2 regions of the Stenotrophomonas sp. YJH_SMC_33 genome follow, and region 2 is predicted to be linked to the other one. Evidence: predicted binding sites of a transcription regulator. Region 2 holds the regulator's gene; the other holds the start of a gene.
The links. Region 2 encodes FliA, which starts transcription of late flagellar genes. Its sites were predicted from a motif close to TAAAGTTTNNCNNNCNNNGGCCGATAA; they were not measured.
Positions count from the first base shown of each region.

Region 1 (14,711 bases), on a different contig from region 2:
TGGAGGAATACATCACATGGCAATCGTTCTTTATGTCGGTGGTAGCAAGGATGGCGAGAAGGGCGTGGTGCCCTACGGCTTCAGCAAATCCCGCGCCGACACCGCGCTGGGGCCGGAGTTCTACACGGAGCGGTTCATGGAACTGCAGGGTGTCGGCAAGGTCCGCCTGATGGCCCTGGAAGGCATGCGTGACGAGATCGTCATGCAGCGCGCCGCCCGCCACTACCGCTGACCTTCGTAACACGCGGCAGGGCGCGCCCACCATCGCGCGCCCGCGCCGGCATCCCAGCCCAGGGCCAGTCCGGGCCCGCGCTTTGCCAGGATGCCGGCGTCCAATCCGGCTACGCCGCTGAACCTTGCGCCCTGTCAATGCCTTGTCCGGCTCCGTCGCGGGTTGCCAGAATGGGGTCTTCCCGTAATGCGGCACAGACCTGAAGCAATGCACGACGCCAAGAACGCCCAGAGCGCGCTCGCCCAGCAGATCGCCCAGACCATCGCCGACGAGATCGGTGCCCAGTCCGCCCAGGTGCGCGCCGCCGTCGGCCTGCTCGACGAGGGCGCCAGCGTTCCGTTCATCGCGCGCTACCGCAAGGAAGTGACCGGCGGCCTGGACGACACCCAGCTGCGCAACCTGGAAGTGCGCCTGACCTACCTGCGCGAGCTGGAGGACCGTCGCGCAGCGGTGCTGGCCAGCATCGGCGAACAGGGCAAGCTCAGCGACGAACTGCGCAACGACATCCTGGCCGCCGATACCAAGAGCCGTCTGGAAGACCTGTATCTGCCGTACAAGCCCAAGCGCCGTACCCGCGCCCAGATCGCCCGCGAGGCGGGGCTGGAGCCGCTGGCCGATGGCCTGCTGGCCGACCCGACGCAGGACCCGCAGAGCTTTGCGGCCAGCTTCGTCAATGCCGACAAAGGCGTGGCCGACACCAAGGCTGCGCTGGAAGGTGCGCGCGCGATCCTGATGGAGCGCTGGGGTGAAGACGCCGCGCTGGTCGGCGAACTGCGCACCTGGCTGGGCGAAACCGGCGTGATCCGCGCGCGCGTGGCCGAGGGCAAGGAAACCGAAGGCGCCAAGTACCGCGATTACTTCGATCACGCCGAGTCGTTGGCGAAGATTCCCTCGCACCGGCTGCTGGCGCTGTTCCGTGCGCGCCGCGAGGAGATCCTGTTCCTGGAGCTGGACCCCGGCAGTGATGCCGAGGCCGGCCACCAGTACGCCGAAGGGCGCGTGGCGCGCAGGGCCGGCATCGCCGACCAGGGCCGCGCCGCCGACCGCTGGCTGCTGGACGCCTGCCGGCTCACCTGGCGCGCCAAGCTGCACACGCACCTGCTGCTGGACCTGTTCAACCAGGCCCGCGAGAAGGCCGAAGCCGAGGCCATCGCGGTGTTCGGCGACAACCTGAAGGACCTGTTGCTGGCGGCACCCGCCGGCCCGAAGACCGTGCTCGGACTGGACCCGGGCATCCGCACCGGCTGCAAGATCGCCGTGGTCGATGCCACCGGCAAGCTGGTGGCCACCGACACCATCTACCCGCACGAGCCGCGTCGCCAGTGGGAGCAGTCGCTGCAGACGATCAAGCAGCTGTGCGCCAAGCACAACGTGGAACTGATCGCGATCGGCAACGGCACCGCCAGCCGTGAAACCGACAAGCTGGCCGGCGAAGCGATCAAGGCCGCTGGCAACCCGAAGCTGCAGAAGGTGGTGGTCAGCGAGGCCGGCGCGTCGGTGTACTCGGCGTCCGAGTTCGCGGCCAGGGAGTTCCCGGAGCTGGACGTGTCGCTACGTGGGGCGGTGTCGATCGCCCGCCGCCTGCAGGACCCGCTGGCCGAACTGGTGAAGATCGAACCCAAGGCCATCGGTGTCGGCCAGTACCAGCACGATGTGGACCAGTACCGTCTGGCGCGCGCGCTGGATGCCCGCGTGGAGGACTGCGTGAACGCGGTGGGCGTGTACGTGAACACCGCTTCGGCTGCACTGTTGTCGCGGGTGTCCGGCCTGTCGGCCACGGTGGCCGAGAACATCGTGCGCCACCGTGATGCGAACGGCCCGTTCAAGCGCCGCAAGGACCTGCTGAAGGTGGCGCGCCTGGGCGAGAAGACCTTTGAACAGTGCGCGGGCTTCCTACGCATTGCCGACGGTGATGAGCCGCTGGATGCTTCGGCGGTACACCCCGAGGCCTACCCGGTGGTCGAGCGCATCGTGGCCAGCACCGCGCGCCCGATCAAGGCGCTGATCGGTGATGGCAGCTTCCTGCGCGGCCTGAAGGCCGAGCAGTTCACCGATGCCACCTTTGGCGTGCCGACCGTGCGTGACATCCTCAAGGAACTGGAGAAGCCGGGCCGAGACCCACGCCCCGAGTTCAAGGCGGCACGCTTCGCCGAGGGCGTCGAGGACATCAAGGATCTGCGCGAGGGCATGGTGCTCGAGGGTGTGGTAAGCAACGTGGCGGCCTTTGGTGCCTTCGTCGATATCGGTGTGCACCAGGATGGCCTGATCCACATTTCGGCCCTGTCCGATACGTTCGTGAAGGACCCGCGCGACGTGGTCAAGGCCGGCGATATCGTCAAGGTGAAGGTGCTGGAGGTGGACGTGGCGCGCAAGCGCATCGCCCTGACCCGGCGACTGGACGATACCCCCGGCCAAGCCACCAGCCGCCCGGGCCAGCGTGATGAGCGCGGCCATGGGCAGGGTCCGCGCCGCGATGCAGGCGGCCAGAACCGCGGGCCGAACCGGGGCCAGGGCAATGGAGGCCGTCCCGCCGCGTCCGCGCCCCCGGCCAACAACGCCCTGGCCGAGGCCTTCGCCCGCGCCAAGCGCAGTTGAGGACCGTGTTCCCCGTCACGCTTGATTCGTGGCGGGGGACTTGTCGATTTTCCCCGTGATTGCGCACACTTGCGCCTGAGGGGAGGCGTCCGGCCACCCCGCTGTTGCTGGGGAGGGCCATGACGCCAGCAGGACCCGTCGTCTTCGTTGAGGTCTGCAGCGTCGCGCTGCGGCCGCGGCCTCCCTGTGCGGGCCGGGGTACGGGTTGATGGCCGGCCAGGGAACCAACGGCAACGGGTTGCTGGAGCGGCGCCTGCAGGCGCTGGCCGAAGAGCGTCGTCGCCTGGCGATGATCATTGACGGCACCGCCGCCGGCACCTGGGAGTGGAACGTGCAGACCGGCGAGATGCGGGTCAATGCGCGCTGGGCGGAGATCGTCGGTTATCGCCTGGAAGAGCTGGAGCCGGTGTGCCAGAAGACGTTCCTGAAGCTGGTCCATCCCGATGACATCGTCCTGTCCGACGCGGCACTTGAGGATCATTTTGAAGGCCGCAGCGACAACTATGTCTGCCTGCTCCGCATGCGCCACAAGAACGGCCAGTGGATATGGATCCACGACCGTGGCCGCGTGTTCGAATGGGATGGGCAGGGACGACCGCTGTGGATGGCCGGTGCGCATGCCGACGTGACCGAGCTGCAGCAGGCGCGGCAGGACGCCGCCGAAAGCCGGCAGCGGCTGCAGGCCGTGGTCGATGCGTCCGACGAGGTGGCGGTAATCGCGACCGATACCGAAGGCACCATTACCCTGTTCAATACCGGTGCGCAACGCCTGCTGGGATACAGCGCGGAGGAAGTGGTCGGACAGCGGCGACTGGGTGATTTCCACGATCCGGACGAGTTGGCGGCATGGCTGCGCCCGCTGGCGGCTGCGGACGGACGCCTGCCGGGCGCGTTTGAAGCCCTCAGCGCCCGTGCCGATGCGCAGACCTATTCAAGGCAATGGACATTGCGGCGCAAGGACGGCCAGCCACGCCAGGTGCGCCTGTCGATCAGCCGCATGGATGGTGCCGGCGGCGCTCGCATCGGCTACGTCGGCATGTCCATCGACATCACCGAGATCCTGCAGGCACGTGCCGAAGCACGCCTGGCGGCGGAGAAATTCGCCGGTGCGTTCACGTCGGCGGCGCTGGGCATGGCGCTGGTGTCGCTGGAGGGGCGCTGGCTGGACGTCAATGACGCCCTGTGCCGGATCCTGGGCTACCCCCGCGAGGAACTGCTGCAGGTTGATTTCCAACGCCTGACCCACCCCGATGACCTGCAGGCCGACCTGGCCCTGGTGCAGGATCTGCTGGCCGGGCGGCGCAGTCACTATCACCTGGAAAAGCGCTATCTCGATCGCGACGGCAAGGTGATCTGGGCGCGGCTGTCGGTCTCGCTGGTGCGCAACGAGCATGGCGAGCCGCTGCATTTCGTGTCGCAGATCCAGGACATCAGCGCCCAGCGCAGCAGCGAACAGCGCCTGTTCGAGAGCGAGCAGCGCAGCCGCATCACCCTCGATGCCGTGGCCGATCTGGTGCTCAGCGTCAGTCTGGACGGTCGTATCGATTACGCCAACGCCGCTGCTGTCCGCACCCTCGCCGGTGATGGCGCGCTGTCGCTGGCAGGGCACAACGTGCAGGACGTGCTGGCGCTGACCACCGAATACGCGCCCGGCTCGGTGCTTGATGTATCCGTGCTGCTGGACCCGGAAAGCAATGCGGTGGACCTGCATGCCGACCTTCTGCTGCGCCTGGGCACGGCCACGATCCCGGTCGATCTGACCCACGCCTGGCTGCGCGATGACGAGGGCCATGTGCGCGGCGCGGTGTGGGTGCTGCGCGACGACACCCAGCAGCGGGCGCGGCAGCGCGAAGCCCGCCACCTGGCCGAGATCGATCCGCTGACCGAGCTGAGCAACCGTCGTGGCTTCGAGGTGCATCTGCAGCAGGCGATCACCCGCGTGGAGCGTACCGGCCAGGCCGCCTCGCTGATGTACATCGACCTGGACCGCTTCAAGCCGGTCAACGACACCTGGGGCCATCTGGCCGGTGACGCCGTGCTGTGGGCGGTGGCCAGCGTGCTGCGCCACGGCGTGCGGGATTCGGATGTGGTGGCGCGGCTGGGTGGCGATGAGTTCGCGGTGATCCTGTCCGGTTGCACGCCGCGTCGTGCAGCGCGCATTGGCGGCGAGCTGCTGCACACCCTTGCGTCACTGTCGATTCCGTGGGACCAGGACCGCCTGCATGTGGGCGCCAGCATCGGCATCGCACCCTTGACGGGCGGGATGAGCGTCGACCAGGCCGTGGCGGCGGCCGATGCCCAGTGCTACCGGGCCAAGGCAATGGGCCGCAACAACGTGCAGGTACAGGGCGAGGCGAGTGAGCTGCCGGGCGGCGACATCGATCCGACCGAGGGCTGATCTCAACCTGTGAGAGGGCGTGCGCGAATACTCCGCGCACCTCCCCTCCTACAGGTGGTCCCATGAATGTCTGCAACCCGGTGACGCTGCGTGCCTACGCCCCGGCAATGGTCGGCTGGTGCCTGGCCCTGGCCGCCTGCCTGCGTGCGGAACAGCTGCGCGGCGACCTGCACGCGCAGGCCCTGCTGCCGGTGCTGCAGGGCGGCGCGGTCGCCTTGCTGGTGTTCACGCTGTCCTGCATCGGTGCCGCCAGCATCATGCTGTGGCGGGCGGGCAGGAACGCGGTGGAGTGATGCGGCGGATGGTTACCGCATCCCCCATGCGCAGTTGCGTCAGCGCAGTACTTCATCCGAACTGACCAGCTGCACGTCATGCATCAGGTTGAGGTAAGCCTCGTAATAGCCCTTGTGTGACGCGCCGACGATGGTCAGCATGCGGGTGCCTGGATGCTGGCCGAGCACGTCGCGCATGTTGGCGACCATGCGCAGGTTACGGGTTTCCCAGTAGCCCAGGTAGTTGCGGCCGAAGCCTTCCGGTGAGGGTTCGACAAGCGTCGCGCCGAAGTCGCTGTTGAACGCCACCATCGCGGTCTCGGGTGCGTTGTAGGCGCGATACATCGCGAGCAATCCTTCCGGCTGAACAAGATTGGCTCCGAGCCGTTCATCAGCCGCCCTGCGTGCTTTGACGAAGGCGTTGTCCCAGGCGCCGCGTATGGCGGCAGCGTAGGCCTTCTGCTGCGATTCCGGTATGGGCGAATCCGCAGTGTGGTCGTCCACCGACCACAGGCGCTCCAGTCCGAGGCGTGCGGCAAGCACGCCGGCCACCAGGACGGCCTCGTTGCGGCGGGTCATGCGCGTGTCGAGGAACTGCACCAGCTCCGGAGTCAGGCTGTCGGCCGCACGGCGTTCTTCCCGGGGCAGCCGCAGCCATTGGACGACTGCCGAGCTGCTCTCGCCCGCAGCCAGGAAGACTGCAGCCAAGCGACGTCGCTGGGCAGCGCTTGGCGCCTTGGGCCAATCTGCAAGCAGGCGTTCCATTTCCACGTTGGCGCTGGGCACGTCCAGACCGGTGGCGGCCTGCGCCGGTGCCGGATCGACGCAGTAGTCCGCGACGCTCTCCGCGTATCGGGCCGGATTGCGGCGCATGAAGTCACACTGCAGGCCGGACAGGTTCTCCACTGCGATCGCGGTGGGCCGCCAGGCTTCCAGGCGCTGCAGCAGAGGTTCCAGCATCGCCGGCGTGAAGGTCTCCGGCAGGCTGGACAGGTGTGGGCTGCCAAGCACCAGCACTTCGTTCGGGCGTCCTGCGGGCGGTCCCTTCAGCTGGTCCGGGTGGAAGGCCGGTCGATAGGCGGTGCCGGTGGCCAGCGCATTGCTGCTGCATAGGGCCAGGAGAAGAAGGCTGGCAAAGCGAGGGAACATGCGATCTCCATGTAGATGAGCATCCTGCGGGACCTTCATGCTGGTCGTTTTCCCCTGCGGGCGAACCCCGCATCGGTCATGTAAACCTTTTTTCCTTGAGCTGCATCCTTGTGTGGGCGATGTGGTCGGCTGCCTCCCGGCGCCTGCGCTGTACAGCGTTCCGCCAACCGGTGGCGGAACGGATCCGGTCCAGCCGTTCATTGGCCCAATGCCTTGGTGTGAGGGCGGAGGCTCGTGAAAAAGGCGTGAAGTACACGGCAATCGTCCACCGCATTCCGCCTGCAATGGACGGAGTTGCGACGGACGTCGCGGAATGCCGCTAAAGCGGCCGACGGCATCGCCGATATCCCCTCTGGATCCCGCTCCAGTCACCCGCCGCAGGACCCCAGGCTGCCTTCGATGGGTGGTCCGCGCAGTGTGCTCCGCCGCCCCAGATGCCGATCGCACCCGCAGCAGACGTTCTTGGCAGTCGCTCGAGAGGTGCCGTGGGCACCTGTAGTCCCTGGCAACTGATGTTGCCGCCGGGCATCCCGCCCGGCGGGTCACAACCGCTTACCGGACACCGAGGATCAGACAATGCTCATTCCAGGCTTCATGGCAGGCGCGCAGGCGCCGGACGAGCTGCATACCCGATGGTCGCCGTGGCGTACGCTGCTTGGCGTGCTGGCGCCGCAGCAACGCACCGGCACAGCGAAGGCGATGACCGACCGCACCGAGCTGGAGGCGCAGGTGGCCGCGCTGCATCGCGTGCAGGCCGTCATCGAGTTCGCGCTCGACGGAACCATCCTGCAGGCCAATGACAATTTCCTGCAGGCGATGGGGTACCGGCTGGAGGAGATCCAGGGCAGGCATCATTCCCTGTTCGTCGACCCCGAGCAGGCGTGCAGCGCCGAGTACCGCGACTTCTGGGCGCGCTTGGGGCGTGGCGAATATGACGCTGGCCAGTACCGGCGCTTCGGCAAGGGCCAGCGCGAGATCTGGATCCAGGCCTCGTACAACCCGGTGCTGGACCGGCAGGGGCGGCCTTACAAGGTCGTCAAGTTCGCCACCGACATCACTGCGCAGAAGCTGCAGGCAGCCGACTCGGCCGGGCAGCTGGCGGCGATCGACAAGTCGCAGGCGGTGATCGAGTTCGGCATGGACGGCCGCATCCTTTCGGCCAACGACAACTTCCTGGCCGCCACCGGCTACAGCCTGGACGACGTGCGTGGCCAGCACCACTCGCTGTTCGTCGAGCCCGAGTATCGTGGCAGTGCCGAGTATCGCCAGTTCTGGGAGAAGCTCGGCCGTGGCGAATACGATGCCGGCCAGTACCGGCGCCTCGGCAAGGGCGGGCGCGAGGTCTGGATCCAGGCGTCCTACAACCCGATCCTGGATCTCAACGGAAAGCCGTTCAAGGTGGTCAAGTACGCCACCGACATCACCGCGCAGGTGCATGAGAACCAGGCCATGCAACGTGCCGTGGCGCAGACCCGTGAAGTGGTGGCGGCCGCGAAGGAGGGCGACCTGACCCGGCGCGTGGCCACTGCCGACAAGAACGGGCCGATCGCCGAGCTGTGCGAAGGCGTGAATTCGTTGGTGGAGGCGATGGCCGCGATCATCGCCCAGATCAAGTTCGCCGCCGACACCATCGCCGTCGGTGCCACCGAGATCGCGCAGGGCAACAGCGATCTGTCGCAGCGCACCGAGCAGCAGGCCGCGTCGCTGGAGGAGACTGCGGTGTCGATGAAGGGCCTGGCCGAGACCGTGCAGCGCACCGCGACCAACGCACGGCAGGCCAGTCAGCTGGCCGGTGGTGCTGCTGATGTCGCTGCCCGCGGTGGCAACGTGGTGCACGAAGTGGTCGAGACCATGGCCGTGATCAACGCGTCCTCGCGGCGCATCGTCGACATCATCGGCGTGATCGACGGCATTGCTTTCCAGACCAACATCCTTGCGTTGAACGCGGCGGTGGAAGCAGCGCGTGCGGGCGAACACGGGCGTGGCTTCGCCGTGGTCGCCACCGAGATCCGCGAACTGTCGCAGCGCTCGGCCAGTGCCGCGAAGGAGATCAAGCAGCTGATCGATGCGTCGGTGGCCAATGTCGGCGCCGGTACCGCGCAGGTTGAGAGCGCCGGACGCACCATGGACGAGATCGTGGTCAATGTGCGCCGTGTCAGTGATCTGATGTCCGAGATCAGCACGGCCGCGCAGCAGCAGAGCGACGACATCCAGCAGATGAACCATGCCGTCGATCTGATCGATCAGGGCACCCAGCAGAACGCCGCGCTGGTCGAGGAAGCCTCGGCCGCAGCGCGGAGCATGGAAGAGCAGTCGGCGCAGCTGCTGCAGACGGTGGCCAGCTTCCGGGTGCAGGGCGGGGCCGGGCACCTGCACGGTGGGGCGGTGCTGCGCGCGGTCTAGGCGCGCCGATTGGCGTGTTGTTCCCCGGCCTCGATGGCCGGGGCAGCATGCACGCAGTTGCGGCCGGCATGCTTGGCCTGGTACAGGGCTTGGTCGGCCCGCTCGACCAGGCCGCGCGGGTCGCCCGCCTCATGCGCAGCCTGCCAGGCCACGCCGATGCTGATGGTCACGTGGGCCTCGGTGGCGGGCAGGGCGGCGGCTTCCACGGCGGCGCGCAGGCGCTCGCCCAGGCTCAGGGCATGGGCGGCGTCGGGCGCGGGCAGGGCGGCGATGAACTCCTCGCCCCCGTAGCGGGCCAGGAGGTCATTACCGCGTTGCAGGCAGCCATCGAGGATTGCGGCGACCGCCTGCAGGCGGCGATCGCCTTCCGGGTGGCCGTAGGTGTCGTTGAGTCGCTTGAAGTGATCGATGTCGATCATCAGCACCGCCAGCCCCACGCCCTGGCGACGGGCGCGGCCGTGCGCGCTGCCGAGCGATTCATCGAAATTGCGCCGGTTGCCCAGACCGGTCAACGGATCGCGCCGGGCCAGCAGCGCCAGTTCGTCGCGCTCGCGCTGGATCTGCACCTGGGTCAGTACGCTGCGCAGGGCATAGCCGAGCATGGCGCCGATGAACCCCACTGTGGCCAGGGCCGGCTGCAGGCGTGCCACCAGCAGAGCCACCATCATCAGCAGCAACGGCAGCATCAGCGGCACGCCGGCATCGACGACGCGACGGAGGCTGCGCGGCACAGCCTCCGCCGGTGGGCGGTGCGTGCTGCCGGCCAGCATCGCCAGCAGCACGAACAATCCGCTGATCAGCAGGTCCCCCCAGCCACCCTCGGGTACCTGCGGCTGCCAGGTGTTGATGTAGAACGCCAGCAGGAAGTAGCTCAGCGCGTAGATCGTCAACGTGCGGAAGAAGTCGCGGCGGTCGGCATTGTCCTCGGCAAGGAAGCGGATCAGCGCGAAGCAGAACACCAGGCTGTTCTGCACGTTGCTCATGGTGTGCAGGCACTGCGTCCACAAGGCGGTGTTCAGGTGCGCCATTGCCCGCGTATGCTCGAAGTACAGCAGCCACAGCAGCGCGATGATCATCAGGTCCACCGCACGGATACCGCGGTTGCCGCCGCCCGGGCTGGCAGCCACGTAGGTCAGAGGGATCCGGTAGAACACGTACAGGATCAGCGACGATACGGTCATCTGCGCAGGGCCGAGGCCGGCCACATTGCGATACAGCAGGGCCAGCAAGGCCAGAGAGAACAGGCCGACGGCAGCGCCCAGCGTTCGCCATTTGCAGGCCGCCTGGCTGTCGCGCGCGCGCCGCACGAAGGCCATGGCGGCCAGAAGCGGCGCGGTGATCAGCATCAGGTAGGAGCCAATCGGGTCCTGCGGGCCGATCAAGGCAATGACGAGCGCGTGCGCGACCATGAAAAACAGTGCCGCACGCAACGTCATGCATTCCCCCGCCCCCAGATCCGGCTGGGATCACGATAGGCAGAAGTAGGTGAGGCTGGCAAGAAAAGTGTGCGCCCGGTCTATTTGAAACCTTGCTGGGCGTCACATTCGAATTTCAGCGGGATGACACAGCGTCTTCGATATGGGCATACATCCAGAAGTCGCGGGGCTGTCCCCGCACATGGCGATAGGCGCTCAGCAACCCCTCGCGCTGCATGCCGAGGCGTTCCAGCAGGGCGATCGAGCGGGCATTGCTGTCCAGAACGGTCGCCTGGACGCGAACCAGCCCACAGGTGCCGTGCGCCCAGTCGAGTACCGCTCGCGCCGCATGCGTGGCCAGTCCCTGTCCCTGCCAGCGTGGGTCAAGGTCATAGGCGAGTTCGCCGCGGCCATGCCGTGGGTCGATGCCGTTCAGGCCGACGGTGCCGATCAGCTGGTCGTCGGCGTCCACCAGCGCCCAGCGCTGATCGGATGCATCAGCCAGATAGCGGGTGATCTGCTGCGCCAGCGCCTGTTCGGAAACGTCGCCCCAACTGGTGTGCTCGATCACGCCTGGCAGCGAGAGGTAGTGGGACCAGGCGGCGGCATCGGACGCCCGCAGGATGCGCAAGCGCGCGGGAAGGCTGTCGGCAAGCGTGGGCAGGACATGCTGGGGCATGCCTGCCAGTGTCGGCGCTCTGGCCCGGGGAATGCAAAAGGCCAGGTCATGGACCTGGCCTTTGATGCAGTGGTGCCGGTGAAAGGACTCGAACCTTCATGGGGTCACCCCCGGCTGATTTTGAGTCAGCTGCGTATACCATTCCGCCACACCGGCAGGCAGCGTGCGAGTGTAACCGAGGTCGGCAGGCGATGCATAGTAGGAGGGCCTATGAGGGCGGTTCCTGTCGGCATTGGCTCCTTGGTAGCTATACTTCCAGCGTGCAATTGCCTCCAGGAGCGGTAGCCGATGACAGTGTTGCAGGACCTGAGGGTGCTGGTGGTCGAGAACGACGAAATGAGTGCGGCCCTGCTGCAGATGCAGTTGGTGCATGCCGGCGCGACTGTGGTCGGGCTTGCAGCGAGCGTGTTCGAAGCCCTGCAGCTGCTGGAGCAGAGCACGCCGGACGTGGCCCTGCTGGACTACCGGCTGGCCCGCAACGAGACCAGTGAACCGGTGGCTGCAGCGCTTTCGGCACGTGGCATTCCGTTCGTGCTGGCCACCGGGATGCTGGCCGAGCAGCTGCCGGCGCCGATGTTGGCCGGCCTGCTGCTGGTCAAGCCGTACCTGTCGGCTGATCTGTCACGTGCGCTGGCGCGTGCGGTGGGTCGCTCCAGCGTCAAGGCCTGAGCCGTCCGCCACGGACCTGCAGGGGATACTGCCGGGGGGGGGGAATGCTCGCGTCTGCGATGTTCGGCGGCAATCCCTGATCCAGGAACCCCGCCCAGGCGGGGTTTTTCAATTGCGTCCGGCGCTCAGCCCGCTTCCTCGTACACGTAACGGATCTCCTCGCGGTCGTCGAGGATGCGGTACTGGCGCGCCAGGTCATCCGGTTCGGGGTTGAGCCAGGCGTCGAGGTGTTCCTTGCGGATCGGCACTACGCCGCGGTCATGCCCGGCAGCGACGACGTCGCTGGGCGGTGCGTCGGTGATCGTGGCAAACGACAGCAGGCGGCCTTCCGGTCCTTCCCATTCTGCCCAGAGGCAGGCCAGCAGCAGGTCGCGGGGCGGATCGGGACGGAATTCGAGTACCACGTCCTGTTCCTTTTCGTCGGCACCGAGGGTGCGGCCGGCGATGGCGTGGCGGGGCACGTGCTCGTAGAACGCCTGTACCACCACCACGCCATGGCGCAGTCCGAACGCACCCCGCCAGTAACCTTCCAGGCTGTCGCGCCGCGCATTGTAGGTGCCGGGGTAAAGCACGTCGTTGCGCGCCGGCTTGTCCGGCAGCCGGCACTGGTAGCGCATCGGCCTGATCACGCGCTGGCCGTTCTCGCTGACCATCACCGGTGCGTAGGTGCCGGGGAAAATGCGGTTGTCACGCGGCAGCAGCTGTACCCGATGCAGGTCTTCCAGCCGGGCCTGTGCGCGCTCGATGCGGTTGCCGGCCACGCGCAGGTCGTTGCGCGCCTTCTGCGTGGGCCGGGTGGCCAGCGTGGCATGGGCAATATCGCGTCGTTCGCGTTGCCGGGCCAGTTCGGCCTCCAGTGCCTGTTGCTCCTGCGCATGCCATTGCTGGATCTTCGCCACGATGTCCCGCCCCTGTTCGGTACGCGCACCGGCGAATCCGTCATCCATCGCCTTCGGGGTCTTCGGCCGCTTCTTGCCCGGATCGTGTGCGTACAGCTCGGCGAAGTCCTCCAGCGACAGGATGGCGCCGAACTCGCGTACCAGTTTGGCGTAGTCAGCGCGGATCAGGGCGGAATAGCACATGGGACTCTGTGGGCCTGGGTCGCAGCGGCTGCGACGTGGATGCGGCAGGATAGCCCGACCCATCCGGAGATGCCGCATGAATGATTCCATCACCTGCCAGTTCCGCGAAGCCGTACCCACGGTCGAGGACTACTGCCAGTTGCGCGTGCTCGCAGGCCTCAGCGCCAAGTCCCGCGAAGCAGCCGCCCGCGCACTGCCCAATACGTTGTTCGGCGTGTGCGCTTACCAAGGTGCAGAACTTGTGGCGATGGGCCGTATCGTCGGCGATGGCGGCTGCCACCTGCAGGTCTGTGATATCGCGGTGCTGCCGCGTTTGCAGGGGCAGGGCCTGGGCAAGGAAGTGATGCGGCGGCTGGACGGCTGGATGCAGGCCAACCTGCCGCCGTCGGCGTACGTCAGCCTGCTGGCCGATGGCGAGGCGCATCGGCTGTATGCGCAGTTTGGTTTCGAACCGACTGCACCGGCATCGATCGGGATGTATCGGCGGTTCTGAGCCGTGGGCGGGGTGAAGCCATCTACGCGCAGGGCGGTTTGATGGCAGATCGCGGGCAAAGAAAAACCCCGGCCGAAGCCGGGGTTTTCAAGAATTGGCGTCCCCACGGGGATTCGAACCCCGGTCGCCACCGTGAAAGGGTGATGTCCTAGGCCTCTAGACGATGGGGACGCACGAAAACTTCAAGTTGTAGATCCTTCGACGGCCTAATGTCGAAGTGGTGGAGCCAAGCGGGATCGAACCGCTGACCTCCTGCATGCCATGCAGGCGCTCTCCCAGCTGAGCTATGGCCCCATGAAACTCTGGATATCTGCCAGGAGCAGAGTCCGTTTTGAAACTGGCGTCCCCACGGGGATTCGAACCCCGGTCGCCACCGTGAAAGGGTGATGTCCTAGGCCTCTAGACGATGGGGACGCACGAAAAACTTCAAGTTGTAGAACTTTCGACGGCCTAATGTCGAAAGTGGTGGAGCCAAGCGGGATCGAACCGCTGACCTCCTGCATGCCATGCAGGCGCTCTCCCAGCTGAGCTATGGCCCCGTGTTACCGAGCCGCCTATCATACCTGCGTGTTCACGTTTGTGGAAGCTTTTTTCGAACTTTTTTTCGTCCCGGTTCAACCTTTGCCACCAAGGGCAGGGGAACCGCAACGCCACAACCTGAATGCCGGTAGGCGGTGAACAAAAAAGACCCGGTTATCGGCCGGGTCCTCGTTGTTCGTGATGAGTGGCGTCCCCACGGGGATTCGAACCCCGGTCGCCACCGTGAAAGGGTGATGTCCTAGGCCTCTAGACGATGGGGACGCAATTCTCATCAATGTTCTTTAGCGACCTTTCGACGGCCTAATGCCGAAAGATTGGTGGAGCCAAGCGGGATCGAACCGCTGACCTCCTGCATGCCATGCAGGCGCTCTCCCAGCTGAGCTATGGCCCCACGTCGCTGAGGAGCGAAATAATAGCCTTGCCCCAGAGGGTTGGCAAGCATTTGTTGCACTTTTCTTCACGCGCGTTGCGAAGGGAACGACGATCACACGTACTCAGTCGGCGCCGTCGGTCAGCGCCGCCAGGATTGGGCACTGATCCAGTGTGCCGTGGCCGGGGCAGGCGTCGACCAGCTGCGAAAGTGCGGTGTGCATGCGTTGCAGCTCCGTCATTCGCTGTGAGATGTCCTGCAGGCGTGCCTGCGCGGTATCGCGCACGCTGGCCATGTCCTGTGAGTGGTGATCGCTCAGTGCGAGCAGATCGCCGATCTCTTCCAGGCTGAAGCCCAGTGCCTTGGCGCGGCGGATGAATCGCAGCCGGCGCAGGTCCTGCTCGCCGAAGATGC
Region 1 covers NZ_JCAFVJ010000007.1:12,755-27,465, forward strand. Annotated here, with positions in the region: gene AC5P9W_RS12215 (hypothetical protein) at 17-232, shown strand; gene AC5P9W_RS12220 (Tex family protein) at 440-2,827, shown strand; gene AC5P9W_RS12225 (PAS domain S-box protein) at 3,036-5,225, shown strand; gene AC5P9W_RS12230 (hypothetical protein) at 5,288-5,518, shown strand; gene AC5P9W_RS12235 (DUF5694 domain-containing protein) at 5,558-6,646, opposite strand; gene AC5P9W_RS12240 (methyl-accepting chemotaxis protein) at 7,223-9,049, shown strand; gene AC5P9W_RS12245 (GGDEF domain-containing protein) at 9,046-10,485, opposite strand; gene AC5P9W_RS12250 (GNAT family N-acetyltransferase) at 10,601-11,143, opposite strand; tRNA gene AC5P9W_RS12255 (tRNA-Leu) at 11,214-11,299, opposite strand; gene AC5P9W_RS12260 (response regulator) at 11,432-11,812, shown strand; gene AC5P9W_RS12265 (SOS response-associated peptidase family protein) at 11,938-12,894, opposite strand; gene AC5P9W_RS12270 (GNAT family N-acetyltransferase) at 12,971-13,387, shown strand; tRNA gene AC5P9W_RS12275 (tRNA-Glu) at 13,483-13,558, opposite strand; tRNA gene AC5P9W_RS12280 (tRNA-Ala) at 13,606-13,681, opposite strand; tRNA gene AC5P9W_RS12285 (tRNA-Glu) at 13,726-13,801, opposite strand; tRNA gene AC5P9W_RS12290 (tRNA-Ala) at 13,851-13,926, opposite strand; tRNA gene AC5P9W_RS12295 (tRNA-Glu) at 14,113-14,188, opposite strand; tRNA gene AC5P9W_RS12300 (tRNA-Ala) at 14,243-14,318, opposite strand; gene AC5P9W_RS12305 (heavy metal-responsive transcriptional regulator) at 14,422-14,711, opposite strand, start outside.
Region 1: the regulator FliA is predicted to act here: its motif matches at 6,967-6,993, upstream of AC5P9W_RS12240 (methyl-accepting chemotaxis protein).

Region 2 (14,711 bases):
CCTGCACCGCGGCGCACGTCGGGCATTTCCAGGCCGTGGTCGATCGAGTTGCGCACCAGGTGCACCAGCGGATCGGCGATCTTCTCGATCAGGCCCTTGTCCAGCTCGGTACCTTCGCCGACGGTGCGCAGGCGCACCTGCTTGCCGAGGCGGCTGGACAGGTCGCGGACCAGGCGCGGGAAGCGACGGAACACCGCATCGACCGGCAGCATTCGCACGCCGATCACCGCTTCCTGCAGGTCGCGTGTGTTGCGTTCAAGCTGGTCCAGGCCGGCGAACAGGCTCTCGGCGTGGACCGGGTCCAGCGCGTGCGAGACCTGCTTGAGCATGGCCTGGGTGATGACCAGTTCGCCGACCAGGTTGATCAGCGCATCGACCTTGTCGACGCTGACGCGGATCGAGGTTTCCGCTTCCTGGTTGGCGCCGCCACTGGCGGCTGGCGCGGCAGGTGCCGACGGCGCCGCTGCCACCGGAGCGGGGGGCGCTGCGGCCGGGGCCTGGGTGGCCAGGCTTGGCGGCGCGGCCGGACGGATGTCCAGTTCGCAGTCGTCCAGCACCCAGGCGAAGGTGTCTTCGATCTTGCTGCGCGGCACCTTGCCGACCAGGCCCAGATCCCACGCCAGGTGGGCCTCCAGCGGGTCGAGCTGGGCGAAGCCGGGCAGGCGTTCCATGCGCGCGGCGACCTGCAGCGAGCCGAGGTGTTCCAGTTCGCGGATGATGCGCAGCGGATCGTTGCCACTCATGAACAGCGACGGCGCTGGAGTGAAACCGATCTGCCAGGCTTCAGGGGTATCGTCCACCTTGGCCGCTGCCGCGACCGGAGCGCTCGATGCGGCCTGGCCGGAGAGAACGGCTTCCAGGCGCGCCTTCACTGCGGCGACAGCGGCGGGGTCGGCAGCCTGGCCGTGTTCGGCTTCGCGCAGCAGGGCGCGAAGCACGTCCACCGAAGACAGCATGGCGTCGACGGCATGGCCTTCCAGCGCCCGCTTGCCGGCACGCAGCTCATCGAGCAGCGTTTCCAGCACGTGGGTCAGGCCGGCGATGGCATCGAAGCCGAAGGTGCCGGCGCCGCCCTTGATCGAATGGGCGGCGCGGAACACCGAATTGATGATCTCCGCGTCCTGCTGCCCCGATTCCAGGGCCAGCAGGCCAGCCTCCATCGCGTCGAGGCCTTCGCGGCTCTCCTCGAAGAAGGTGGCGTGGAAGCGTTGCAGGTCCATGCTCATGGCAGTGGCGGTCCGGAAGCGAAGAAGGGGAGCGGTGCGGGGCGATCAGCCCAGCACTTTCTGCACGGTGGCGACCAGCTGTTCCGGATTGAACGGCTTGACCAGCCAGCCGGTGGCACCGGCGGCCTTGCCTTCGGACTTCTTGTCGGCAGCCGATTCGGTGGTCAGCATCAGCAGCGGGGTGAACTTGTAGTCCGGCAGCTGGCGCAGTTCGCGGATCAGCGCGATGCCGTCCATGTTCGGCATGTTGACGTCGGTGACCACCGCGTTGAAGCGCTGGCCCTTGGCGCGACCGAGCGCGACCGCGCCGTCTTCGGCTTCTTCGACGGCAAAACCGGCCGAGGTGAGGGCGAAGGAAACCATCTGGCGCATCGACGCCGAATCGTCCACCACCAAGATACGTGCGCTCATGCAGCGTTCTCCACAGATTTCAGGTTGTCATGGGTTGCGTCCAGGCCCAGGGCCTGGGTGACGCCCAGCAGGCGCGCGGCGTCACGGAAGGTTGCGGTGCAACCGTGGAAGCCGGTGCCCAGGCCTGCCTCGCGGCGGGCCTGCACGAATGCACACAGCACCTGCACGGCGGCCGTGTGGATGCGGGCGACCTGGCTTGCATCCAGGGTCAGCTCGCCTGCCTGCGCCACCAGCGGGGCGAGGCGGTTCTTGAGCTCGGTGCTGCTCTCGATGCCGAGATCCCCACCCAGTTCGACAGTGCTCATCGTTGCTCCGGACAAACGGTTCCGTGATCCATAACGGCACCCCGGCAGGGTTCTTTAGGGGAATCGACGCGGTGCGCCGATGCGGTGTTGTTCGGGGACGGGAGATGCCAATGCTGCGCATCGGCACCTGCAGTCCCCGACAGGCACCGCGTCGGCGCAAAGCGCCGACTCAACTCAACAGCCGTGTGGCGTCGAGCAGGATCATCGGACGCTGGCTGACCCGGGCGACGCCACGGAACAGGTCGTTGGAAATCTGGCAGATGCGCGCGGTATCAGGCGGCTCGATCTGCGAGTCGGTAAGGTTGGCGACATCTTCCACCGCCGACACGCGCAGGCCGATGGTTTCGCCGTCTTCCTCCAGCACCACGATGCGGGTCTGCGAATCGTCTTCGGCAGCGGCCGCACCCAGGTGCAGGCCGAGATCCATCACCGGTACCACCTGGCCCCGAAGGTTCATGATGCCGAGCATCGCTGGTGCGGTGCCGCGCAATGGCAGCAGGGGAACTGGCAGCACCACTTCCTGCACCTTCAGCAGTTCCAGCGCATAAGCCTGGGTGCCGCAACGCAGGCGCAGCCAGCGCGAGGTGCGCTCGCCTGCGCGGCGGTTCTGCGGATGCGGGCTGCTGGCGGGCTGGAGAGCCTGTGCCTGCAGTTCCTGCCAGGTGCCGGGACGGTTGGTGGCCGGGGCATCCACGGCAACGCGGGGCGGCGGCGCGACGGCAGCGGGCGCAGCCGGGGCAGGCGCGGGTGCAGGGCGCGGCGCTGGGGGCGCTACCACGGCCGGGGGCGGCGTGGGGACATCCGCGCCGCCGGCAGCGGCCTCGAACGCAGCCTGCAGGCCGGGGCTGTCAGTGTGGGCGAGGTGATGGCTGTCGGCCGCGTCGGTCTCGTAGATCACTTCGTCGGGCAGGTCGTCCCAGGTGGGCTCCGGGCCGGCCTTGGCCGGGGCCGTCTCGTGGATCACCTCGTCAGGCAGATCATCCCAGGTCGGTTCCCGCTCGGGAGCGGCGACCGGCATTGCGGCGGCCTCGAAGGCGGCTTCGAGCGCGGCGTTGTCCGCGGCAGGCGCCGCGGCGACGGTGTCGGTCTCGTAGATCACCTCGGCCGGCAGGTCATCCCAGGTCGGCTCATGTTCCGGTTGCGATATGCTGGCCGGGGCCGGGGCGACGCTGTCCGGCGTTGGAAGCACGACGGCCGCCGGAGCGATCGCTTCGCCCAGCAGTTCGTCCAGATAGTCGTCCAGTACGCCGGTGCTGTTCATGCGGCCTGCTCCAGGGCGCGGGCATCCTCACCGAGGATCCAGTTCAGTGCGCGGCGATAGGCGGCCAGGCCGCGGCCCGGGTACTCCTCACCAACGCTGGGCAGGGTCAGGCCTGCGGCATTGCTGATGCGGGTGTCGATCGGAATGGCGTCTTCCCACACGCGGGTGCCATGACGATCCTGCATGGTGCGCAGCGACTCGTTGCCGGCGCGGGTGCGGCGGTCGAACAGGGTCGGCAGGATCGAGATCGGCAGCGGGCGGCGGCGCGAGCGCTCGACCATCTCGCCGGTGCGGACCATGCCGTCCAGGCCATGCAGGGCCAGCGGCTCGGCCTGGGTGGGGATGATCAGGCGGTCGGCAGCGGCCAGCGCGTTGATCATCAACAGGCCAAGGGTGGGGGCACAGTCCAGCAGGATGTAGTCGTGCTGGCCCTGGTGGCGCGCCAGTGCGTTCTGCAGGGCCAGGCCGAGGCCGGGCTGGTTGGCGCTGCGGCGCTCCAGCGTGGCCAGCGCCGACTGCGCGCAGACATAGTCCAGGCCTTGGATGCTGCTGGCATGGCACAGGCTGGAAAGATCGGCCGGCGGAGCGCCGAACAGTTCCAGCACACCGGCCGGCGGCGGATCCACCGGTACGCCGAAGGCGCGGCTGAGCGAGGCGTGCGGATCGAGATCGATCAGCAGCACGCGATGGCCGAGCGCGGCCAGGCCGCGGCCGAGGGCGAGGGTGGTGGTGGTCTTGCCGACTCCGCCCTTCTGGTTGGCGATTGCCCAGATGCGCATCGGTTTACTCCTTCATTGCCGGGGGAACGGCGGCGCCGACGCGGCTGCCAGCCGGCACCGGCGGCAACTTCACCGGTGCGATGGGGGAGGTGGGGGCGCTGGCCGGAGTTGCGGCGGCTTGTTCGGTGGTGCTGTTGTCGACGGCGCCGGTGGCCGCATTGAGGCGCTGGCCGAGCGGATCCACCGAATGCGAGGTGTCGGCCAGGATGATGACCATCACCCGGCGGTTGCGGTTGCGCCCCTGCGCGCTGTCGTTCTCTTCGCGCGGACGGAACTGGCCATAGCCGACCATCGCCAGCCGCGACGGCTGCAGGCCCTGGTCGGCGAACAGATGCACCACGCTGGCGGCGCGTCCGGCCGACAGTTCCCAGTTCGAAGGGAAGGTGGCGGTGGCGATCGGCACGTTGTCGGTGTGGCCTTCCACGCGCACGCTGTTGGGCACGTCACGCAGCACCTCGGCGAGGCTGGCCAGCGTCTGCCGTGCATGCACGTCCAGCGCGGCCGAGCCGGTGGGGAACAGGATGTCGCTGTTGATCTCCACTTCAATCCACAACTCGGTGCGGCGCACGCTGATCATGCCGCGGTCGATCAGCGGCGCCAATGCAGCGGTGAGGCGGTCGGCGATGCTGTTGAGCTGGCGCTCGGCACGGGCGATCTGTTCCTGGTTGTGCACGGAGACCGGCATGCGCATCTGCGAGGCCATCGACGGCAGCAGGGTCGGGTCGTGCGACGGCGCCGGCGCGGAGGGGCCGATCTTGGTGCCGGACTTGATCACCGAAGGGCTGTCCCAGCCGCCACCCTGCACCTGCTTGTTCCCCACCTGCACCGGGTTGATCGTGCGCGGTGCGCCACCGAAGGCATCGGTGAGCGCGTCGGCCATGATCCGGTACTTGCCCTCGTTGACCGAGGAGATCGCGTACATGACCACGAAAAAGGCGAGCAGCAGCGTCATCAGGTCGGCATAGGGGATCGCCCATGCTTCATGGTTGGCGTGCTCTTCGTGGTGCTTGCGGCGGGCCATGTCAGTGCAGGAAGCCGGAAAGGTTGGTTTCGATGTTGCGCGGGTTCTCGCCCTGGGCGATCGAAATCAGGCCTTCAATGACCATTTCGCGGTCGCGGGTGTTGTGCGAGATCACACTCTTGAGCTTGGCAGCCACCGGCAGGAACAGCAGGTTGGCCGAGGCGATGCCGTAGATGGTGGCGGTGAATGCTGCGGCGATGCCGTGGCCGAGCTTGCTCGGGTCGGCCAGGTTCTTCATCACCGCGATCAGGCCGAGCACGGCTCCGATGATGCCGAGGGTCGGGGCGTAGATGCCCATCGCTTCGAAGACCTTGGCGCCGGCCTGGTCCTGGTGTTCCTGGCTGCCCAGTTCGATTTCCAGCATGTGCCGCATCGATTCGGGCTCGACGCCGTCCACCAGCAGCTGCAGGCCCTTGCGCAGGAACGGGTCCTGCTGCGCTTCCACCTGCGATTCCAGGCCCAGCAGGCCCTGGCGGCGGGCGATGTTGCTCCACTCGACGATCTGCTGGATCAGTTCGCGGCGATCACTGTGTGGCGGGCGCACGACCCAGCGCACGATCTTGAACGCATGCTTGAACACCGCCGGCGAGGTATGCAGCAGGATCGCGGCGACGGTGCCGACGATGACGATCACGAACGCCGCAGGCGACCACAACGACGCCAGGCCGGCGCCCTTGAGGATGCTGCCGCCGACCAGCGAGGCCAGGGCGAGAAAGAGTCCAATGAGGCTGAGTCTATCCATGGTTCCGGTATCGGCGTGTATGAATGGGACTTGAGACACCGGTAGATCGCGTACAGACGGTAGTCACAGTTTTTCGGGTTGCCGGGCATGGCCCTGGCGGGGTTCAACGCAGCCCGTCCACGTCCAGGATCAGGGCCATGCGACCATCGCCGATCAAGGTTGCACCGGCATAACCGCGCAGGCCTCGCAGGGCCTTCGGCAGTGGCTTGATGACCACTTCCTCACGCCCGCGCACCTGGTCCACGACCAGCCCGAAGCGGGCTTCGCCGGCCTGCAGCACCACGATGGTCAGCAGGGTTGACGCGGCCGGTGTCACATCCAGCCACTGGCGCAGGTCGACCAGCGGCAGGGTGTGCGAGCGGCGATCAAGCACGGCGCGGCCATCGAACCAGCCCAGCGAGGTGCGCGGCGCGTGCAGCACTTCCATCACGCGTGCCAGGGGTAGTGCGTAGACGTCCTCGCCGGCCTGCACCAGCAGGGTCGGCAGGATCGCCAGGGTGAGCGGCACGCGGATCAGGAAGCGGCTGCCACGACCCAGTTCCGACTGGATCTGGATCTGGCCGCTCAGTTCGCGGATGCGCGACTGCACCACGTCCATGCCGACGCCACGGCCGGAGATATCGGTGACCTGCTGCTTGGTCGAGAAGCCCGGCAGGAACACCAGGTGCAGGCACTCCTCGCTGCTCAGGCGGGCAGCGGCCTCCGGATCGATCAGGCCTTTCTCACGCGCCTTCGCGCGCAGCTTCTCCGGATCGATGCCGGCGCCATCGTCCTGCACCTCGATGCTGACGTAGTCGCCTTCCTGCTGCGCCGACAGGCGTACATGGCCCATCCGCGGCTTGCCTTGTGCTTCGCGCAGGTCGGGCATTTCCACGCCATGGTCGATGGCGTTGCGGACCAGGTGCACCAGCGGGTCGGCCAGGGCCTCGACCAGGTTGCGGTCGAGCTCGGTCTCGGCACCGATCAGCTCCAGGTCCACTTCCTTCTTCAGCGAGCGGGCAACGTCGCGGGCGACCTTGGGGAACCGCGAGAACACCTTGCCCACCGGCTGCATGCGGGTGCGCATCACCGCCGATTGCAGGCGCGCGGTGGCGATATCCAGCGTCGACACGGCGCGGTCCAGCTCTTCATCGCGCAGGCGTGCACGCAGGGTCTTGAGCCGATTGCGCGACAGCACCAGTTCGCCGATCAGGTTGACGATCGCGTCCAGGCGTTTGGTATCAACGCGCACCGTGTGTTCGGCCTCGGCCAGCGGCTTGGCCGCCGGCTTGGCCACGGGTGCCGGTGCAGCGACCGGGCGCGGCGCGGGCGCCGGCGCCGGTGCCAGGACTGCAGCAGGCTTGGCACCCGGTGCGGCGCCACCGTGCAACTGGTCGAGCAGGGCTTCGAACTCGTCCTCGCTGATCAGGCCGTCGTCGGCTTTTTTTGCCGGCGCGATCGCAGTCGGAGCATTGCCACCGTGCAGCTGGTCGAGCAGCGCCTCGAATTCGTCGTCGGTGATCAGGTCGCTGCCCCCCGCGGCGGGTGCTGCGGCGGCGGCGGGCGCAGCCACGGCACCCCCGTGCACGTCGAACTGGGCGATCAGGTCCGGCGGCGCATAGCCCGGCTCGGTGCCGGACGACACGGCGTCCAGCATCGACTGCAGGTAATCCAGTGATTGCTGGGCCGCGTCGAAGTGGTGGGCCTGCAGCACGGCCTGGCCGGCGCGCGCCGCGCCCAGCGCCTCCTCAGCGGCGTGGCACAGCTCGACCATGGCAGTGACGCCGAGGAAGCCGGCGCCGCCCTTGAGCGTGTGGTAGCCGCGGAACACCGCATTGAGCTGGTCGCTGTCCTGCGGTGCCTGCTCCAGCGACACCAGCTGTTCGCCGAGGCGGTCCAGGATCTCCTGCGCCTCGATGATGAAATCGGCAGTGATGTCGTCGGATACCGCGCTCATGCTTACAGCCCCAGATCCGACAACAGGTCGTCGGCGTCGTTCTGCGAGACCGCGTGGCGGTCCAGTCCCTTCAGTGCCGGCCCGGCCAGTGCCGGGTCGGTGCGATGCTGTTCCGGCGGCAGGCCGAGTGCGCCGAAGCCTTCGTGGACGCGGCGGACAATGCCGACCACGCGGCGGATGATCTGCCCGGTCAGGTCCTGGTAGCTCTGGGTCAGGGCGATCTCGGTCAGGTTGTGGCGGATGCGCTCGAGCTGCGCGTCCTGGCCTGGCTGCAGGCCTTCGGCACGCAGCTGTTCGGTCAGGCTGCGGCATTCCTCGGCCAGGTCCAGGGTGCGGTGGGTGGCCTGTTCGGTCATCGCCACCACGTGGTCCAGGCGCGCGCAGGCGTCATCCAGCTCACCGGCCTCGCTGGGCACGGTCGGCAGTTCACCCAGCGCCTGTCCCAGCTCGCGGGCCAGCCGCGACAGGCCGCTCATCATCGGCTGCGTGCGCAGCGCGACCAGTCCGTCGATGCGTTGCCGCCAGGCAGCTTCGTCACCGGACTCCAGTGCGTCCAGGGCTTCCTGCAGGCGCAGGGCCAGGGCGTTCTTGTCGACCGTGGTATCCATCAGGCGCTGGCCGCCAGGCGTTCGAAGATCTTGCCGAGCTTCTCTTCCAGCGTCTGCGCGGTGAAGGGCTTGATGATGTAGCCGTTCACGCCGTTCTGGGCGGCCTCGATGATCTGTTCGCGCTTGGCTTCGGCAGTGACCATCAGCACTGGCAGGGTCTTCAGCTTGGCATCGGCGCGGATCGCCTTGAGCAGCTCGATGCCGGTCATCACCGGCATGTTCCAGTCGGTGACGACGAAATCGAAGGACTGGCTCTGCAGCAGCGACAGCGCGGCATGCCCGTCCTCGGCTTCGGCGGTATTGGTGAAGCCAAGATCGCCCAGCAGGTTCTTGACGATGCGACGCATGGTCGAGAAGTCGTCGACGATCAGGATGCGCATGTTCTTGTTCAAAGCAGAGTTCCTTTGTTGTTCATTCCGGGTGGCCGGGGGCAGCCGCCTCGGGCATGTTCACTCTTCCAGGCCGGCGTCGGCCGCCTCGAAAATCTTCAATCGTCCACGCAGGCGCAGCACGGCCTGGCCGTGGATCTGGCAGACCCGCGACTCGCTCACGCCGAGCACCGCGCCGATCTCCTTCAGGTTCAGTTCCTGCTCGTAATAGAGCGAGAGCACCAGCTGTTCGCGCTCGGGCAGGTGGCCGATGGCCTTGCCCAGCTCGCGGCCGAACTCGCCGCGCTCCAGCACCTGCTGCGGGGTCGGGCCGCCCTGGGCGACGGTGTCCAGCTCGCCCTGGTCCTCGATGCGTGACTCCAGGCTCAGCACCTGGCCACGCGCGGCGTCTTCCATCAGCCGCAGGTATTCGGGCAGCGGCATCTCCATCGCGGCGGCCACTTCGGTGGCGCTGGCGGCACGGCCGGTGCTCTGTTCCAGGCGGCGGATGGTGGCAGCGGCGTCGCGTGCGCGGCGATGCACCGAGCGCGGCACCCAGTCGCCACGGCGGATCTCGTCGATCATCGAACCGCGGATGCGGATCGAGGCGTAGGTCTCGAACGAGGCGCCCTGGTCGGCGTCGTAGCTGCGCGACGCTTCGATCAGCCCCATCATGCCGGCCTGGATCAGGTCGTCCACCTCCACGCTCGCCGGCAGGCGTGCGGCCAGGTGGTGGGCGATGCGCCGCACCAGGTCCGAGTGCTGGGAGATGACCTCGTTGGCCGCCGAGCGCTGGACCTCCCGGTACTGGGCTGCGCCTTTCATGCGGCCACCCCGCGCTGCTTGAGAATGCGCTCGAGGAAGAACTCGACGCCGCCACGCGGTTCGGTCGGCGCCTGCCAGCGTGCGGTGCGGCGCGCGATCTCGGTGATCGCCAGCGCGGCCGGGCTGGACGGGTAGGCCTTCACCACCGGTTGCTGGCGCTGCACCGACAGGCGCAGCCAGTCGTCCTGCGGCACGCAGCCCAGGTAGTTCAGCGAGACATCGGCGAGGAACTTCTCGCACACGCGGGTCAGCTTTTCGTACAGCACGCGGCCCTCGTTGGGATCGCGCACCATGTTGGCCACCACCTGGATGCGGTCCACGCCGCGCTCGCGCGACAGCACCTTGATCAGTGCGTAGGCGTCGGTGATCGAGGCCGGTTCGTCACAGACCACCACCACGGTGTCCTGCGCGGCCTGGCAGAAGGTCAGCACGCCGTCGGTGATGCCGGCGGCGGTATCGACCACCATGATGTCCAGCTCGCGTTCCAGTTCGGAGAACACGTTGACCAGGCCGACATGCTCGGCCGGGGCCAGCTCGGCCATGTGCCGGCGGCCGGAAGCGGCCGGGACCACCAGCACGCCGTTCGGGCCTTCGACGATGACGTCGTCCAGCGAGCAGCGGCCGGCCACCAGGTCGGCCAGCGTAAAGGTGGGGTTCAAGCCCAGGATCACGTCGATGTTGGCCAGGCCCAGGTCGGCGTCCAGCAGCAGCGTGCGCTTGCCCATGCCCGCCAGCGCCACAGCCAGGTTGGCCGAGACGTTGGTCTTGCCCACGCCGCCCTTGCCGCCGGTCACCGCGATGGTGCGCACAGGGCCGAGCGGCTCGCTGCGGGTGGCCGACAGCGGGAAGGTCTTGGTCAGCTTGGCGTACTCACGCGACGGCATGGTTCAACTCCGGGTTGCAGGGCATATCGGCCGCTCGGCGCAAATCTTCAAGGCGAAGTACGAGATTGGCTGCACTGGCCCGGTGCAGGTCCTCCGGGACGTCCTGGCCATCGGTCACCCAGGTGATCGGCAGGGCATGGTCCACGGCCACAGACAGGGCGTTGCCGAAGCGGCCGGTCTCGTCCAGCTTGCTCAGCACCAGACCCTGCAGGTTGGCGGCGCCGAAGCGGCGGACCACCTCGTCCATGTCGCCGAAGCTGGTATTGGCCGGCAGCACCAGCAGGGTGCGCACCTGGCGGGCGGCACGCAGCCACTGCAGCTGGGCGGCCAGCGCGCGGTCGCGCGGGCCCAGCCCGGCGGTGTCGATCAGCACCAGCTTGTAGTCCTTCAGGCGTTCCAGCAGCTGGTCCAGGTCGGTGCCGCTGTTGGCCTCGTGCACCGCGATGCCGAGCTGGCGGCCGTAGCCGTACAGCTGCTCGCGGGCGCCGATGCGGGCGGTATCGGTGGTGACCAGGGCGACGTCACGCGGCGCGTGCTTCTCGGCGAATCGCGAGGCCAGCTTGGCGATGGTGGTGGTCTTGCCGGCGCCGGTCGGGCCGACCAGGGCGATCACGCCGCCTTCTTCCAGCGGGTCGACCGGGGCGATCGGCAGCTTGCGCGAGATCAGCCCCAGCATCAGGCCGCGGCCACGATGGGCTTCGGTCTCCAGCGGGATCTGCATGGCCACGTCGCGGGCCAGGCCGGCATCGAAGCCATATTCGTCCATCAGGTCCAACGCGGTGGCGCGCACCGGGCAGCCGCGCAGGCGCTCGTCGGTGAAGCGGTTCATCTCGCGCTCGATCACCTGGCGCATGCCGGCCACTTCCTGGCGCAACTGGCGGATCTCGGCGTCGTCCTGGGCGACCACCGTCAGCACCGGAGCCGGAGCCAGGGTGGGGGCCGGCGCGGTTTCGACAATGGCATCGGCCAACGCCGGTTCGCTGGCGGCGCTGGCCGGCTGCGCGTCGGCGACGGTAGCGGTCGGCAGCGGCGGCGGCTGCACGGCCGGCGCCACGCTTTCGTGATGCGCCTCGTGCGGCGGATCGATCTGGAAGCGGGCGCGGTTGGCCGGCACGGCGGCGGCCGGTGCAACGATGGCCTCGGCGAACGGCGCGAAGATCTGTTCCGGCAGCGCCGGTTGGTTGACGGCGGCACGCGCGAGGGTGGCCGCAAAGCCTGTGCTGCCGCGGGTCGGCACGATCTCGTCGGCGCTGTCCAAGGTGCGGCCGGTGGCGCCGACCGCGGCGCGGGCGAGGGCGGCCACCGCCGAGGTGGTGGCGGCGACCGGCTCCGGTGCCGGGGTGGCGCTGCGACGGCGGGTGACGGCGGCGATCACCGCATCGGCGGCGGTGCGCGGCTTGGGCGCCGGCGGCGGCGCCACGTCGCGGCGCGAGGCTTCCAGCGCACGCTGCACGGCGCTTTCATCGTAGTTGGCGGCGGCGACGATCTCGATGCCTTCCTCGATCCGGCGGTTGGACAGGATCACGGCATCAGGACCATGTTCCTTGCGCACCAGGTTCATGGCCGAACGCATGTCGGCGGCGACGAATCGTTTGATTTTCATGCTGTGGTCACGAGGCGAAGACGGCGGAGTGGCGGCCGGGGAACTCGGGTGGTCGGTGGTCTGCACGGTGCGGGTTCCCCTTGGTATCTGTCTGTTGCGTTGGTTCGAAGGTGGTGTCTGTTTTCTGGCGCGTCGGCGGGCGGCGTCAGCTGATCGTTCCGACCAGCTTCAGGCGCTTGTCCTCCGGCACCTCGCTGTAGGCCAGGACCGACAGCGACGGAACGCTGTGGCGGACCAGGCGTGCCAGCGCGGCGCGCACCGGGCCAGGTACCAGCACGACCGCGGGCTCGTTGCGGGCTTCCTGCTTGCTGACACATTCGGCCAGGCTCTGGTGCAGTCGCTCAGCGAGTCCGGGTTCCAGCGCGGCGCCGTTGCCCTGCGTGGACTCCTGCAAGACACGTTCCAATTGCGGGTTGAGGGTGAACACCGGCAGCTCCGCCGACATTCCGGCGATCTCCTGCACGATGAAGCGGCCCAGGGCGGTGCGCACGGCGGCGGTCAGCACGGCCGGGTCCTGGCTGCTGGGCGCATGTTCGACCAGTGCCTCGGCGATCTTGCGCAGCTGGCGGATCGGAATGCGCTCGACCAGCAGGTTCTGCAGCACGCGCACCACCGCCGACAGCGGCAGCGCCTTCGGCGTCAGATCTTCGACGAGCTTGGGCGCGCTCTTGGCCAGGTTGGCCAGCAGGTGTTGCACTTCCTCATGGCCGAGCAACTCAGGTGCGTGCTCGCGGATCAGGTGCGAAAGGTGGGTGGCGACCACGGTGGCCGGGTCGACCACCGTGTAGCCCAGCGTTTCGGCCTGGGCACGCTGGTGCGGTTGGATCCAGGTGGCATCGAGGCCGAACGCGGGGTCCTTGCCGGCGATGCCTTCCAGCGTGCCAAGCGCGCTGCCCGGGTCCAGCGCGAGCTCGCGGTCGGGGTGGATCTCGGCGGTGGCCACCGGCACGCCGTGCACCAGCACGCGGTAGCCGTTGGCGGGCAGTTCCAGGTTGTCGCGGATGTGTACCGATGGAATCAGGAAGCCGACATCCTGGGTCAGCTTGCGGCGCACGCCCTTGATGCGCGCCATCAGTTCGCCGCCCTGGTTGCTGTCCACCAGCGGAATCAGCCGGTAGCCGACCTCCAGGCCCAGCGGATCGACCGGGCGCAGTTCGTCCCAGCTCAGTTCGGCGGTGGGCGCCGGCGCGGCCGGGCGGCCGAGGGCGTTGAGCGCCGCCGGGTCCTTGCCCGTTGCGGCGGCATCGGCGGCCGGGGCCTGGGTCTTGCGGTACAGCTTCCAGGCAATGAAGCCGAGGATCGACGCCAGCGTCAGGAAAGCGACGTTGGGCATGCCCGGCACCAGGCCCACCAGGCCGATGATGCCGGCGGTGATCGCCAGCGCCCGGTACTGGCCGAACACCTGGCCGGTCATGGCCTGGGCCATGTCCTGCGAGCGCGAGGCGCGGGTGACCAGCATCGCCACCGCACTGGAGACCAGCAGCGCCGGCAGCTGGGCCACCAGGCCGTCACCGATCGACAGCAGGGTGTAGGTGGCAGCGGCTTCACCGAAGGGCATGCCATGCTGCAGCACACCCACGGCCAGGCCGCCGAGCATGTTGATGAACAGGATCAGGATGCCGGCGATGGCGTCGCCGCGGATGAACTTGCTGGCACCGTCCATCGCACCGTAGAAGTCGGCTTCCTCGCGGACTTCTTCGCGGCGCAGCTTGGCTTCTTCACGCGTCAGCAAACCGGCGTTGAGGTCGGCGTCGATCGCCATCTGCTTGCCGGGCATCGCGTCGAGGATGAAGCGCGCGGTCACTTCCGAGACCCGGCCGGCGCCCTTGGTGATCACCACGAAGTTGATGATGGTGAGGATCGCGAACACCACGATGCCCACCGCGTAGTTGCCGCCGATCACGAATTCGCCGAAGGCGGCGATGACCTTGCCCGCGGCATCGTGGCCGTTCTGGCCGTTGAGCAGGATCACGCGGGTGGAGGCCACGTTCAGCGCCAGCCGCAGCATGGTGGTGATCAGCAGCACGATCGGGAAGATGGTGAAGTCCAGCGGGCGCTTCACGTAGACCACCGCCAGCAGCACCATCAGCGAGATGGCAATGTTGAAGGTGAACAGCGCATCGAGCACCGGCGCGGCCAGCGGCACCACGACCATGGCCAGCAGGGCCAGCACGATCAGCGGCGCGCCAAGACCCTGGCGGATCATTTCCAGGGCGCGGCGGGTGTTGAAGCCGGTGGAGGGCTGGGCGCTCACGGGCGGCCTCCCTTGCCGAATTCATCCACCTGGATGTGCGGGGCGTCCGGCATCGGGCCAGTGCGCCACGCGCGCAGCTGGTAGACGTAGGACAGGACCTGGGCGACGGCCGAATACAGTCTCACGGGGATTTCCTTTCCGAGTTGGCCCTCCCGATACAAGGCGCGTGCCAAAGGTGGGGCAGAGACGATCGCGACCTTGTTGCCGTCGGCCACTTCACGGATGCGCAGGGCGGTCTCGTCCACGCCCAGGGCGACCACGGTGGGGGCGTTCATGGCGCCGCCCTCGTACTTCAGGGCCACCGCGTAGTGGGTGGGGTTGACCACCACCACGTCGGCGGTGGGTACCGCTTCCATCATCCGGCGGTTGGCCATCTGCTGCTGCAGCTGGCGGATGCGGCCCTTGACCTCGGGGCTGCCCTCGCTTTCCTTCATTTCCCGGCGCAGCTCTTCCCGGGTCATCTTCAGCTTGCGCGTCCAGTTCCAGCG
Region 2 covers NZ_JCAFVJ010000018.1:27,404-42,114, reverse strand. Annotated here, with positions in the region: gene AC5P9W_RS18900 (chemotaxis protein CheA) at 1-1,226, opposite strand, end outside; gene AC5P9W_RS18895 (response regulator) at 1,272-1,637, opposite strand; gene AC5P9W_RS18890 (STAS domain-containing protein) at 1,634-1,942, opposite strand; gene AC5P9W_RS18885 (chemotaxis protein CheW) at 2,112-3,203, opposite strand; gene AC5P9W_RS18880 (ParA family protein) at 3,200-3,982, opposite strand; gene motD (flagellar motor protein MotD) at 3,987-5,003, opposite strand; gene AC5P9W_RS18870 (flagellar motor protein) at 5,005-5,745, opposite strand; gene AC5P9W_RS18865 (chemotaxis protein CheA) at 5,849-7,681, opposite strand; gene AC5P9W_RS18860 (protein phosphatase CheZ) at 7,684-8,289, opposite strand; gene cheY (chemotaxis response regulator CheY) at 8,289-8,681, opposite strand; gene AC5P9W_RS18850 (RNA polymerase sigma factor FliA) at 8,739-9,482, opposite strand; gene AC5P9W_RS18845 (MinD/ParA family ATP-binding protein) at 9,479-10,366, opposite strand; gene flhF (flagellar biosynthesis GTPase FlhF) at 10,353-11,969, opposite strand; gene flhA (flagellar biosynthesis protein FlhA) at 12,115-14,175, opposite strand; gene flhB (flagellar biosynthesis protein FlhB) at 14,220-14,711, opposite strand, start outside.